Regions from separate parts of the Moritella yayanosii genome, predicted to be linked through region 3. Evidence: predicted binding sites of a transcription regulator. Region 3 holds the regulator's gene; each other region holds the start of a gene.
The links. The regulator sigma-54, encoded in region 3, starts transcription at its own class of promoters, with help from an activator protein. The targets are predictions, from matches to a motif close to GTTGGCACGNNNNTNGNNT.
Positions count from the first base shown of each region.

Region 1: a site for sigma-54 is predicted at 1,323-1,341, ahead of MORIYA_RS07495 (formate/nitrite transporter family protein). Genes of this name have one in related genera too.
Region 2: a site for sigma-54 is predicted at 1,721-1,739, ahead of nirB (nitrite reductase large subunit NirB). Genes of this name have one in related genera too.
Region 4: a site for sigma-54 is predicted at 1,223-1,241, ahead of MORIYA_RS16015 (molybdopterin oxidoreductase family protein). Genes of this name have one in related genera too.

Region 1 covers NZ_LS483250.1:1,644,875-1,648,093, reverse strand. Annotated here, with positions in the region: gene MORIYA_RS07505 (IS4 family transposase) at 1-1,034, shown strand, start outside; gene MORIYA_RS07495 (formate/nitrite transporter family protein) at 1,376-2,206, shown strand; gene MORIYA_RS07490 (NIPSNAP family protein) at 2,376-2,681, shown strand; gene MORIYA_RS20900 (hypothetical protein) at 2,751-2,921, shown strand.
Region 2 covers NZ_LS483250.1:742,903-746,121, forward strand. Annotated here, with positions in the region: gene glgB (1,4-alpha-glucan branching protein GlgB) at 1-978, opposite strand, end outside; gene MORIYA_RS03270 (isoamylase early set domain-containing protein) at 1,012-1,332, opposite strand; gene nirB (nitrite reductase large subunit NirB) at 1,888-3,219, shown strand, end outside.
Region 3 covers NZ_LS483250.1:3,313,987-3,317,205, reverse strand. Annotated here, with positions in the region: gene lptA (lipopolysaccharide transport periplasmic protein LptA) at 1-470, shown strand, start outside; gene lptB (LPS export ABC transporter ATP-binding protein) at 486-1,211, shown strand; gene MORIYA_RS15385 (RNA polymerase factor sigma-54) at 1,260-2,774, shown strand; gene hpf (ribosome hibernation promoting factor) at 2,806-3,093, shown strand.
Region 4 covers NZ_LS483250.1:3,459,318-3,462,536, forward strand. Annotated here, with positions in the region: gene nirB (nitrite reductase large subunit NirB) at 1-83, opposite strand, end outside; gene cobA (uroporphyrinogen-III C-methyltransferase) at 95-913, opposite strand; gene MORIYA_RS16015 (molybdopterin oxidoreductase family protein) at 1,318-3,219, shown strand, end outside.

The DNA.
Region 1 (3,219 bases), 1.7 Mb from region 3:
TAGGAAGTAAAGTCATTGAATCTGTCTTTCAGCAAACCCAAAAACAATGGAATCAATCTGCTAACCACGGAAACTGGTGTGGATTAAATTTATTAGGTGTCGACGGTGTTGTATGGCGAACGCCAGATACTGATGAAAACAGTAAAGGGTTCGCTAGAACGGGCTCTCAACATGGTAAAGCAAGTTACCCTCAAGTTCGCATGGTATGTCAGATGGAACTAACGAGCCATTTATTAACAAACAGTGTTTTTGATAGCGTTGAAGTTAACGAGATGAATCTTGCCTTAGGATTAATTGATAATACCCCTGATCACAGCCTGACATTATTCGACAGAGGCTTTTATTCATTAGGTTTGTTGCATCGTTGGCAAACAACGGGTGAGATGCGTCACTGGTTAATTCCGCTTAAAAAGAACACTCAATATGAAGTGATTAGAAGTTTTGGACGACAAGATAAACTCATCAAACTAACAACTACACCTCAATCACGCAAAAAGTTCCCTGAACTACCAAAGACAATGGAAGCTCGTCTATTAACAAGAAAAATCAAAGGGAAAGATGTCCAGATCCTGACATCGATGACAGACCCAATGCGTTTTCCGCCAGCTGATATAATCGATTTATATGCACATCGTTGGGAAATTGAACTTGGATTCAGAGAAATGAAACAATCGTTATTAGACAACCGATTTACTTTACGAAGTAATCAGCCAGAACTCATTAGGCAAGAGTTATGGGGCATATTACTTGCGTATAATTTAATACGCTATCAGATGGTGCTAATGGCAACATCACTCGATGACATCCACCCAAATCAATTAAGTTTTCATGGTGCTTCGATGCACATCATTCATGAGCTAACTCAATTATCATTTTGTACTCCAGGGAATATACCTAAGTACACAATGAATATTACTCAGGCTGCCAAGCAATTTATTTTACCAAATCGGCGAGAGAGGAAATATCCAAGGTTGTTGAAATGCTCAAAGGATAGGTATCCCGTGAAAAAAAGAAATGCCGTTCACCTTAAGTGAACGGCATTACCCAAGTGCTACTGGTTTGATATTGAAGCTGTACCTAGCGTCTGTGCACCGACAATACCGCCGATCATAGCTCAATTAAAAGAATATCTAGGATGAATATAGCGGTAATATTTAATTCATCGAGTGTATAAGTATAGAGGCTGAAAAAGTTTGAGCTAACACACTAAATATACCTATTTGTGAGCAATTTATGGGCGTTGTTGCACTTGATTGGTGCTGTAACTCTATTAAAAGGGGTGGGGTTGATCGTATGTAGTTGAATAATAATATATTTTATAAGTTGGCATCAAAATAGCTACTTGTAGTGTAATTAACACTACAGGGAGTATGAAATGTCTTATATTGAACCAAAAGAATTTGTGACCAAGATGGTCGATGCCGGTGAACAAAAAATATTTATGTCTACTAGGGATACCTTAGTTCGGGCTTTTATGGCTGGTGCTATTTTAGCCTTAGCTGCTTTTTTTGCGATCACCGTGATTGTTAAAACTGGGCAGCCATTACTGGGGGCAATCTTATTCCCAGTCGGTTTTATTATGTTGTATTTAATGAAGTTTGACTTGTTGACCGGAGTGTTCACTCTTGTGCCTTTGGCAGTCATCGATAAACGTCCAGGTTGTACCAAAAATCTACTTTTACGTAATTGGGGATTGGTATTTTTAGGTAACCTTGGTGGTGCGTTGCTCGTGGCTTTTTTTGCTTCTTTCATTTTAACCTATGGTTACAATACCGACGGCGGTGCGTTGGCGGCAAAAGTGAGCGGTATCGGTGAAGCTCGGACTCTGGGTTATCAAGAGTATGGCATAGCGGGTTGGTTTACTATTTTCATTCGTGCCATGTTGTGTAACTGGATGGTATCAATGGGGGTTGTCGGTGCGATGATTTCGACCTCTGCGACGGGTAAAATGCTGGCGATGTGGATGCCTATTATGCTGTTCTTCTTTATGGGCTTTGAGCATTCGATTGTCAATATGTTTTTATTCCCATTTTCTATGATCATGGGTGGCAATTTCACGTTAATGGATTACCTTATTTGGAATGAACTTCCAACCGTATTGGGTAACTTAACAGGTGGCTTGTTATTAGTCGGTTTACCGCTGTATGTCACCCATGTTAAGACTTCTGCACAGCGTAAATTATCTGATCAGTCGACTCCAGCATGAATGCGTTGTCGTAACATCATTGATCGTAGAATAATGCAGCGCATCCAAAAGGTGACGCTCGCATTTTGGTTGTTGAACCGGAAGACAGTGTATAAGAATTATGTTTGAAACTTAAATGGTGTTAAGTACACTGGATAGCATAAACATGACTAAAAGGAGGTTGGTATATATGGTTACTTGTTATTTGAGATATGTGATTAACGCTTCAAAGGTTAAAGATTTTGAAGCGTACGCTAAAATGTGGATCCCACTGGTTGAGAAGTTTGGTGGTCAGCACAATGGTTACTTTTTACCATCGGAAGGTGCAAGCAATATTGCATTGGCGTTATTTACGTTTCCAAGTTTGGCCGCTTACGAGGTATATCGAATTAAATCACTTGATGATCAAGAGTGTATAAAAGCTTTTCAATTCGCAGAAGAGACAAATTGTATCGTAAGTTATGAGCGTAGCTTTTTTAGACCTGTGTTTGCTTAGTTAATTTTAGTGGCATCTTTCTACTAGTATTAGTAGTACATATAAAACGAAGTAAGATTAGGCTGGTTTATGAAAATTATGATCGTAATGGTATGTACTTGTTTGGTACTCAGTGGCTGTCAGCTCACTCGTGTTGAGGGGGAAGTTGATAACGTGAAAATTAAAGTGAGTACAAAGGACAGTCATGACTCAAAGGGGCGCTTTTGCCCACCAGGTCAGGCAAAAAAAGGTAACTGTTAATGAACCGTCAAACTCGGTTAATGTTGCTAGTATTTAACTGAACGTTATTGTGTCTAGATAGGGAAATTACTGATGAATTGAAGGTGTGTACCTGAGTTTCATTGTGCAAGACCCTAATGGATACCTATTTCGGTTTTGTGAAGACAGCTAATTTGCCGTCAAATACAGGGATGATATAGATGTTATTCACGGAGAGACTCATATTACGAAAGTTTGTAGAGAGTGACGAAGATGCTGTCATTCCCTCTGCTAAATTATGTCATTGTCATATGCTCCCTAGTAAGGCCTTTAATCAGCT
Region 2 (3,219 bases), 2.6 Mb from region 3:
TGCGAATAAACCAACGGGCTGATAACCCCACGAACCATCAAATGGAAATTCACTGATTGGCATTAACTGAATATGGGTAAAACCAAGTTCTTTGACATAAGGCACCAGCTGTTCAGACATGGCTTTATAGCTTAAGAACTGGTTGTTCTCATCACGTTTCCACGAACCTGCATGCACTTCATAGATACTAATTGGTGCATTAATCGCATTGCGTTCTGCACGCTGCGACCACGCTTGTGCAGGAGATTGTTGCCATACTGCAGATTGTGCTTTGGTTGGTACACATGACGCAGTCTGCGGTGGTAGCTGCATTGATGATGCGAACGGATCCGCTTTTTCTAAACGCTCACCATCTGCGGTAATAATGCTAAATTTATAATTGTTATCGTGTTCAGAGTCTGCGATATCAGCAATAAATATTTCCCAAATACCGGCAGCTGGGTGCTTACGCATCGGATGACGTGTTGTATTCCAATGGTTACAGTCACCAATTAAGCTTACTGACGTGGCGTTAGGAGCCCAAACTGTAAATCGTACGCCTTCAACATTGTCTGTGATTGTCCAATGTGCACCTAGATGACGTTGTGCTTGCTCTAACGTACCTTCGCTAAATAAGTAAATGGCGTTGGCATCAAGTGTCGATGAGAATTTATAAGGGTCTTGCTCGACAACAGTTGCAAATGGATAGGCGATCGTTAATTGATAATCTGCATTGTATTGCTTGGTTGTTAGGCTAAGGACAAACAGATCACTGGTACCGATACGTTGATAACGCAACTGCTGGTTTTTGTCTTGATAAAAAACTTGCTGTGCACCGGGGATGAATACTTTGAGTTGGTATTCATCTTCACTCACTTGGTGTGGACCTAAAAAAGCAAACGGGTCATAGAGTTTACCTTGGTTAAGGGCTTCTATTTCTTGGTTAAAGCGATCTTCAAAACGAGTCGCTATTGCTGGTGTAGTTGAAATGTCACTCATTATCCATCCTGGATTAAATGTATTGTTAGCTATTTATGCAGTACGTAATGTAGATACAACGCTGTTATCAGTACCGAAAGAATTGGGTAAGTATAAGTCTGCTTTATGATCGTTATGCCACTCGTTACTGTTAATTAAGTAGCGGAAATGAAATTGTTTATTTTCTGGTAAACGAACCTTAGTGCGAAAGACTTTATCTTTTTTGATGTATTTCATTGGTAAGGCCTGCCAATCATTAAAATCAGCAAACAACTCAACGGTATCGTCACTCATTAACGCGTTATTCGTGTCGCAGGCGAATTCAAACGTGATATCGGCTTCGGCTTTAGTTTTAAAAAAACGCTTTTTTAACATTGTATCATCCTTGTTATATGTCGTAGCTCTAATAACTTAAGCCAAGTTTCGTTTACGTACCAAAATTTAGAATTGCTATCTAAATGGGTATTTACATGTAGGTATTGTCATCGGTATTTGAGCTGGTTTAAAGTTGTTAAAAGATGCTTTGCGATCGGCTTCACACTTGGTATCTTTCATTCATAACGGATGTTCGTTTCTGATGTATGGGCAACCATTTTTATTTATACTAATTTAAAATTAACCAATTAGTAGTATTAATTATCTGGACAGATGAGTTGAGGGCCATTTACCTTAAAGTGTAACAAAATAACAAAACACATTAACCACCTTATTGAGGGTATATAATTGTGTATTTTGTTGTTTTAAAATTACATAAATGGCCATATTTAGCCAGTTACTTGCTTTTAAAGTCCACATGTCGTTATTAAATGACGTTCAGCTTCACACTTTTGATCTCCGTCACATTACCTCGCCAACAACATTGATCTACATCATCATTATCTCCTAAGTAATACCTCAAAATACCTACATAATAAATATATAGGAATAATTATGAGCAAAGTCAGACTGGTTATTATTGGTAACGGTATGGTTGGCCACCGTTACATTGAAGACTTAGTAGAAAAATCTGCAATTGAAGATTTTGATGTAACCGTTTTTTGTGAAGAACCCCGTGTTGCCTACGATCGTGTCCACCTCTCTTCTTATTTCTCTCACCATACTGCTGATGAATTATCATTAGTAAAAGAAGGTTTCTACGAAAAGAACAATATTAATGTATTGATTGGTGAACGTGCTATTAATATTAACCGTTCACAAAAAATAATTTATTCAAACACTGGTCGTGAAATTAAATACGACAAGTTGATTATGGCGACAGGTTCAAAACCTTGGGTGCCATCAATTAAAGGTAACGAAAGTAAAGACTGTTTTGTTTACCGTACCATTGAAGATTTAAAAGCCATTGAAGCAACAGCTAAACGCAGTAAAAGCGGCGTTGTTATCGGCGGCGGTTTATTAGGACTTGAAGCTGCTGGCGCATTAAAAGCGTTAGGTGTGCAAACACATGTAATTGAGTTCTCGCCAGTGTTAATGGCAGAACAGCTAGACCGTGAAGGCGGCGAGCAACTACGTAAGAAAATCGAAAAGCTGGGTGTGCAAGTGCATACCAGTAAAAACACCTTAGAAATTGTAGCTGAAGGTAAAACTGCACGTAACACCATGAAGTTTGCCGATGGTACTGAACTTGAAGTTGATTTCATCGTTTTCTCAACGGGTATTCGCCCTCAAGACAAACTGGCACATCAATCGGGTCTAGCAACGGGTCGTCGTGGTGGTATCACCATTAATGACCATTGTATTACCAGCGACAATGATATTTATGCAATCGGTGAGTGTGCGTCTTGGAATGAACAATTCTTTGGTCTCGTTGCACCAGGTTATAAAATGGCCCAAGTTGCGGTTGACCATTTGTTAGGTAACGACAACGCATTTGAAGGCGCAGACATGAGCGCTAAGCTGAAACTGCTTGGTGTAAAAGTCGGTAGTATCGGTGATGCTAACGGCCGTACGCCGGGCTGTAAGAGCTATGTATACCTGAATGAAACAGAAGAAGTATACAAACGTATTATTGTTTCAGAAGACGGCAAGAAATTACTGGGTGCAGTATTAATCGGCGATACATCGGATTACGGTAGTCTATTACAATTTAAATTAAACAACATGGATTTACCTGAACATCCAGATAGCTTGATCTTACCTGCACATGCGGGTGGCGATAAACCAGCGATGGGTGTGGATTCATTACCAGAGTCTGCAGTTCTGTGTTCTTGTTTTGATGTAACCAAAGGCAAAATTGCTGCTGCAGTTGCTGATGGTCATACA
Region 3 (3,219 bases):
CATTATTGATGAGTAATGCAACGCTCGCATTAGAGTCTGACTTTGCAGAAAATGTTGTCGTAAACGCCAAACGTCAAGAAGTGTTTATTAAAGAGAACCGCGTTATTTTTTATGATAATGTGGTGGTGACTCAAGGCACTATATTAATTCATGCTGATAAGCTAACGGTATTAAGTCCTGGTGGCAAAGGTACTGAAGTGATGATAGCGACAGGTAACGTAGCCACTTTTTATCAAGAGCTTGATGACGGCAAAAAAATCTATGCTGAATCGAATGAGATCCGTTATGAACTCAGCAAAAAACGGTTAACGTTAACAAAAAATGCCCGCTTACGTCAGGCTGATAGCGAAGTCAAAGGTAACAAGATCATCTACCAAATTGACAAACAAGAATTGATAGCCGAAAGCGGGGATAATGAATCAGATCGTGTGATCACCATTTTCACCCCTGAAAATAACAAAACTAAGTAGAGTAAATAAATTCATATGGCGCGTTTAAAAGTATCACACTTAGCAAAAAGTTATAATAAACGTAAAGTTGTTTCTGATGTGAGTCTCGAAGTTGAATCAGGCCAAATTGTTGGTTTACTTGGGCCCAATGGCGCAGGTAAAACCACCACCTTTTACATGGTGGTTGGCTTAGTTAAGCGAGATCATGGACAAATCTTCATTGATGACCAAGAATTAACCCATGAGCCAATGCATATTCGTGCACAACAAGGTATTGGTTATTTACCCCAAGAAGCCTCAATTTTTCGTCGCTTATCGGTAACTAAAAATATCATGGCAATTTTAGAGTTGCGCCCAGAGTTAAGCCGTTTTCAGCGAAAAGAGAAATTAGAAGAATTACTTGAAGAGTTTCATATTACCCATATCCGCGATAGTTTAGGGATGAGCTTATCTGGTGGTGAACGCCGCCGAGTTGAAATAGCCCGCGCACTGGCAGCTGATCCTAAATTCATTTTATTAGATGAACCCTTTGCGGGTGTTGATCCTATCTCGGTTGGCGATATTAAAAAAATCATTCAACATCTGCGCGACCGTGGTTTAGGGGTATTAATTACCGACCATAACGTACGTGAAACACTGGATGTATGTGAATACTCTTATATTGTCAGTCATGGGCACTTAATTGCGTCTGGCACTTCAGAAGAGATTTTATCCAACGCAAAAGTGAAAGAAGTATACCTTGGAGATCAATTCCGACTATAGTTTGATATTGATACATAGCCGCATTAAGGAAGAGAGAGTAGTCGTTAGATGAAGCCATCATTACAACTTCGTATGAGTCAAACTCTGGCAATGACGCCACAGTTACAACAAGCTATTCGATTATTACAATTATCGACCTTGGAGTTACAGTTAGAGATCCAAGAAGCGTTAGACAGTAATCCGCTACTGGAACAAGAAGATCCCAACACCACGCCGTCAAATGATGCAGAAAGTAGTGACGCACACAACGCGGATAACGCGGATAATAATGACGCGATTACCGATAGCAGCCAAATCGAAGTCAGTGATGCCCTCGCCAGTGATTCCATCCCTGATGAACTGCCTACTGACAGTAATTGGGATGACGTCTATACCCCACAAATACAAAATCACAGCGGCGGCAGTGCCGGTATTGATGGACTTGATCAGGTTTACCAAGGTGCAACCAGCGAAGGTTTATACGAACATCTTATGTGGCAAATGGAATTAACCCCATTTACTGATATCGATCGCGCCATTGCCGTCGCTATTATTGACGGCATCGATGATCATGGTTATCTCAATCAAAGCTGCGAAGAGATCCTGCACAGCGTGGTTCTCGGCCACCAAGAACACGATGATAATAACGAAGATCAACTGGAATTAGATGAAGTCGAAGCGGTATTAAAACGTATTCAACATTTTGATCCTATCGGTGTAGCAGCCCGCTCACTACAAGAATGTTTATTGATCCAACTTCGACATTTGCCTAAAAATACCCCTTGGTTATCAGAATGCCAACAAATAATTCAATCCCATATGGATTTATTGGGCAATCGCGACTACCGTCAATTAAGTCGTAAAACAAAATTAAAAGAACCACAACTTAAAGAGATCATGCAATTAATTCAGAGCTTGGAACCAAGACCAGGTAATGTGATTGATCAGTCGGAAGGGCAGTATGTTATTCCCGATGTATTAGTCAAGAAAAAAAATAACCAGTGGATAGTCGACTTAAATCCTGACATTGTGCCAAGATTAAGAGTGAACACTGAATATTCTCATCTGTCGACTGGTAAGCGTAATAGTAGCGATGGGCAGTTTATTCGCGCTCATGTGCAAGAAGCAAAATGGTTTATTAAAAGCCTAGAAAGCCGTAATGAGACATTATTAAAAGTAACAAAGAGTATTGTTCAACGCCAAGTAGATTTCTTTGAATATGGCGATGAAGCCATGAAACCTATGGTACTGAATGATATTGCAGAAGAAGTCGAAATGCACGAGTCGACAATTTCGCGGGTAACAACGCAGAAATTTATGCATACACCACGTGGTATTTTTGAACTTAAGTTCTTCTTTTCAAGTCACGTCAGTACGGACAATGGCGGTGAATGTTCATCCACCGCGATTCGGGCATTAATTAAAAAGTTGGTGGCGGCAGAAAATGCCATGAAACCACTAAGTGATAGCAAGATTGCTGATTTACTTGCTGCTCAAGGTATCAAGGTGGCTCGACGTACGATCGCAAAATACCGAGAAGCACTGAGCATACCACCATCTAATCAGCGCAAGAGTCTTTTATAGCACTCACCCTACCTTCATAAGGGAGACATATATGCAAATTAATTTAACCGGTAGACATGTAGACATTACAGATTCACTGAAAGATTACATTGATAGCAAGTTTTCCAAATTAGAGCGGCATTTTGAGCACATTAACAATATTCATGTGATCTTAAATGTCGAAAAATTACTGCAAATCGCAGAAGCAAAAATACATCTAAATGGGGGTGAAATCTTTGCCGTACATGAACATAACGACATGTATGCTGCAATTGATGGCTTACTGGATAAGCTCGACCGCCAAGTGATTAAGCATAAAGAAAAATTAATTCGCCATTAATTTTAGTCCACAACAAATAACCTAAAGGAAAAACCCTTTTCCTTTAGGTATTCATGTTCCTGACATAATTAAAACATATCATATCCAAATCAATTGCGGGATAATGAGCACATATTTTATATCGAG
Region 4 (3,219 bases), 150 kb from region 3:
TCATCCATTTTTCCTTGTTGAATAAATTGATCAATAAAATGGTGACCTACCATGCCGTTACCGACAACTATAATTCTTTTCATGACATGCTCCGTTATGCGCTTAATTCTTGATTTTTTGCCGCTTGCTCTAGATCTCGCCAGCTAAGTTGCTCTGCAAGAGAGACAACTTTGCCGATCACAATCAGGCTAGGGCTTTGTAATTGGTGTTCAATCGCCAGTTTTGGCAAGGTAGCTACAGTGCCAACGAATTCTCTCTGTTGTGGTGTCGAGCCGTTTTCTATCAAGGCAGCAGGAGTATCACTGGCTAAACCATGACTGATCAGTTGCGCTGAAATTTCCGTTAATTTACCCAATCCCATATAGAACACTAAGGTGTGTTCTAGGTGCGCTAACTGCGACCAATGTAGGTCTAATTGGCCATTTTTTAGGTGTCCAGTAATAAAGGTACAGCCCGTTGACAGACCTCTGTGGGTTAACGGGATCCCTGCGTAGGCGGTACAGCCCGATGCTGCGGTGATACCAGGCACGACGATTGTTTTGATATCGTGGGCATGGAGCACCAGTAGTTCTTCACTACCGCGGCCAAATACAAATGGGTCACCGCCTTTAAGGCGACAAATATTAAGACCTTGTTTGGCTTTATCAACCATGAATAAATTCAATTGGTCTTGTGGAATACAATGGTCTGCTTTTTTCTTACCGACATAGATCGCTTTGGTATGGGGTGGAAATAACGCTCTAATGTCGTGGCTAACCAAGTTATCAAACAAGATCAGATCGGCACTCTCAATCGCCTTTAAAGCTTTTAGTGTGAGTAACTCTGGATCCCCCGGACCTGCTCCTACTAATGCGACTTGACCTAGCGTGCTGTTATTTTTTGATTGCGCTTTGGTAATTAATTCAACTGTCATGACTCACATCCCTGTAGTACTGCTCTGTACTCACTAACGCAAAGACAATGCCAACTCTTTAATTCAAGTGTTAGTTATTGATATTTAAGTGTTTGTTTATATACATTGATTTGTATAAGGTTTTTTAGATGATTAAGTAGTGTGATGTTGCACCAGTTTTTTCATTCTCGCACAGCCATGGTGCAGCTAAGGCTGAGTGGTTGCGGATAGATGTCGTTAAAACGAGGGGGTGTGGGCAATAGGCAGGAAGATCTCTGTGTTTATGCAGGTTAAGAAGAACATCATTCTTTTTATAGGTGTTTAAAGTAAGCTGGCTTGGTTATTGCTCACTTGTCTTGATAGAGAATGTATTTATAAAAATAAAACAATAAACAATGTGCTGAGCAATTCAATGGAGACGTCTTATGATTTTCGGACGCAAGGATCAAAAGCCTATTCGCATTGCGGATAAACAGATTAAAGAATGGAAATATACAACGTGTGGATATTGTTCTACAGGTTGTTCTATCGAGATCGGTGTTAATGAGCAAGGGAATGCAGTTGCGAGTCGGGGCGTGGCTGACGCTGATGTAAACAGAGGTAAGTTGTGCATTAAAGGTATCTTTGAGCATGAGTTATTTGACGCAGCAGGACGTGGTAACCATCCCCTGGTGCGCGATCAAATTCATGAGCCGTATAAAGAAATAAGTTGGGATGTAGCACTCGATACCATGGGCGAAAAAATTAAAGCGATTCAAGACCAATATGGTAAAGATGCATTTGCCATTGTCTCTACAGGGCAGTTATTAACGGAAGAGTTTTATACCCTAGGTAAGTTAACGCGTGGTTGTATTGGTACCAATAATTACGATGGTAATACCACCTTATGTATGGCCTCTGCCGTATCGGGTTATAAACGCTCATTTGGTTCGGATGGCCCTCCTGGCTGTTACGATGATTTTTCGCATACCGATTGCCTAATTGCCTGGGGTTCTAACCTGCCAGAGCAGCACCCCGTTATTTATTGGCGGTTAAAAGAAGCCAAAGAACAGCGCAACTTCCCGCTTATCGTGGTTGATCCGCGAGTCACTATGCTGGCGCAGTTTGCCGATATCCATTTGCCGATTAGTCCTGGTACCGATATCGTTTTACAAAATGCTTTAATGCATGTGATCTTAAAAGAAGGCCTCGAAGATAAAGACTATATCGAAAAACACACCAATGGCATTGAAGAGTTAAGAGCCTGTGTCGCCGATTTTGACCCGACATCAGCCGCTAAGATCTGTGGTATCGATGAAGATACTATCCGTCATGTGGCCCGTTTATTTGCTAACGCAGGTCGTGCCATGAGTATCTGGACCATGGGCCTGAATCAAAGTACCCATGGCAGTGACGCCATCACGGGTTGTAATTCATTATCGCTGATCACGGGTAATATTGGTGTTCCGGGTGGCACTAGCTTATCTATTACTGGTCAATGTAATGCGATGGGCACACGTGAGTGGTCTTCTTGTTCTGGCTTACCGGGTTATCGCGCATTAGAGAAAGAAAAGGATCGTAACGATATTGCTGAATTTTGGGGCATTGACCCAGAGTTCTTCCCGAAAAAACGCGGGTTAGCACAAACCGATATTTTTCCTGCGATAGAAACAGGTCAAATTAAAGGGCTATGGCTGGTGGCGACCAACCCAATGACCTCGATGCCGAATACTTCGCGTATTCGTAAAACATTAGAGAAGTTAGATTTCTTAGTGGTGCAGGACGCTTATCAAGATGTAGAGACTACCCAATACGCGCACATGTTTTTACCTGCTGCAGTTTGGGCCGAGAAAGAAGGGGTCTTCACCAATACCGAGCGCCGCGTTAACCGCGTCAGTAATGTGCAGCCGCCAAAAGGGAACTCTAAATCTGACTTCTGGATCTTCTCTGAATTATCGAAGCGTTTTGAAAATGGTAAAAAAATAACCTTTCCTGCCACGCCAGAGGAAGCATTTGAAGAAATGAAAACGCTGTCCAAAGGTGCTGACCGTAATCTTGATATTTCAGGCATGACTTACGAAAAAATCGAACAAGCCCGTGGTCTACAGTGGCCGTATCGAGAAGGTGCCACGGACAATGACGAAGGCGCGCGTTTATATACCGATGGTAAATTTGCCACGCCAACAGGCAAAGCCAATTTAATTCCACTGCCTTGGATTGATAATAATGAACACCCTTGCGATGAATACCCATTCTGGTTAAACAGTGGTCGTGTGGTGGAACATTTTCACACCCGTACCCGTACCGGTAAAATGGGTAATCTCAACAAATATAGTCCAACCCCGTAT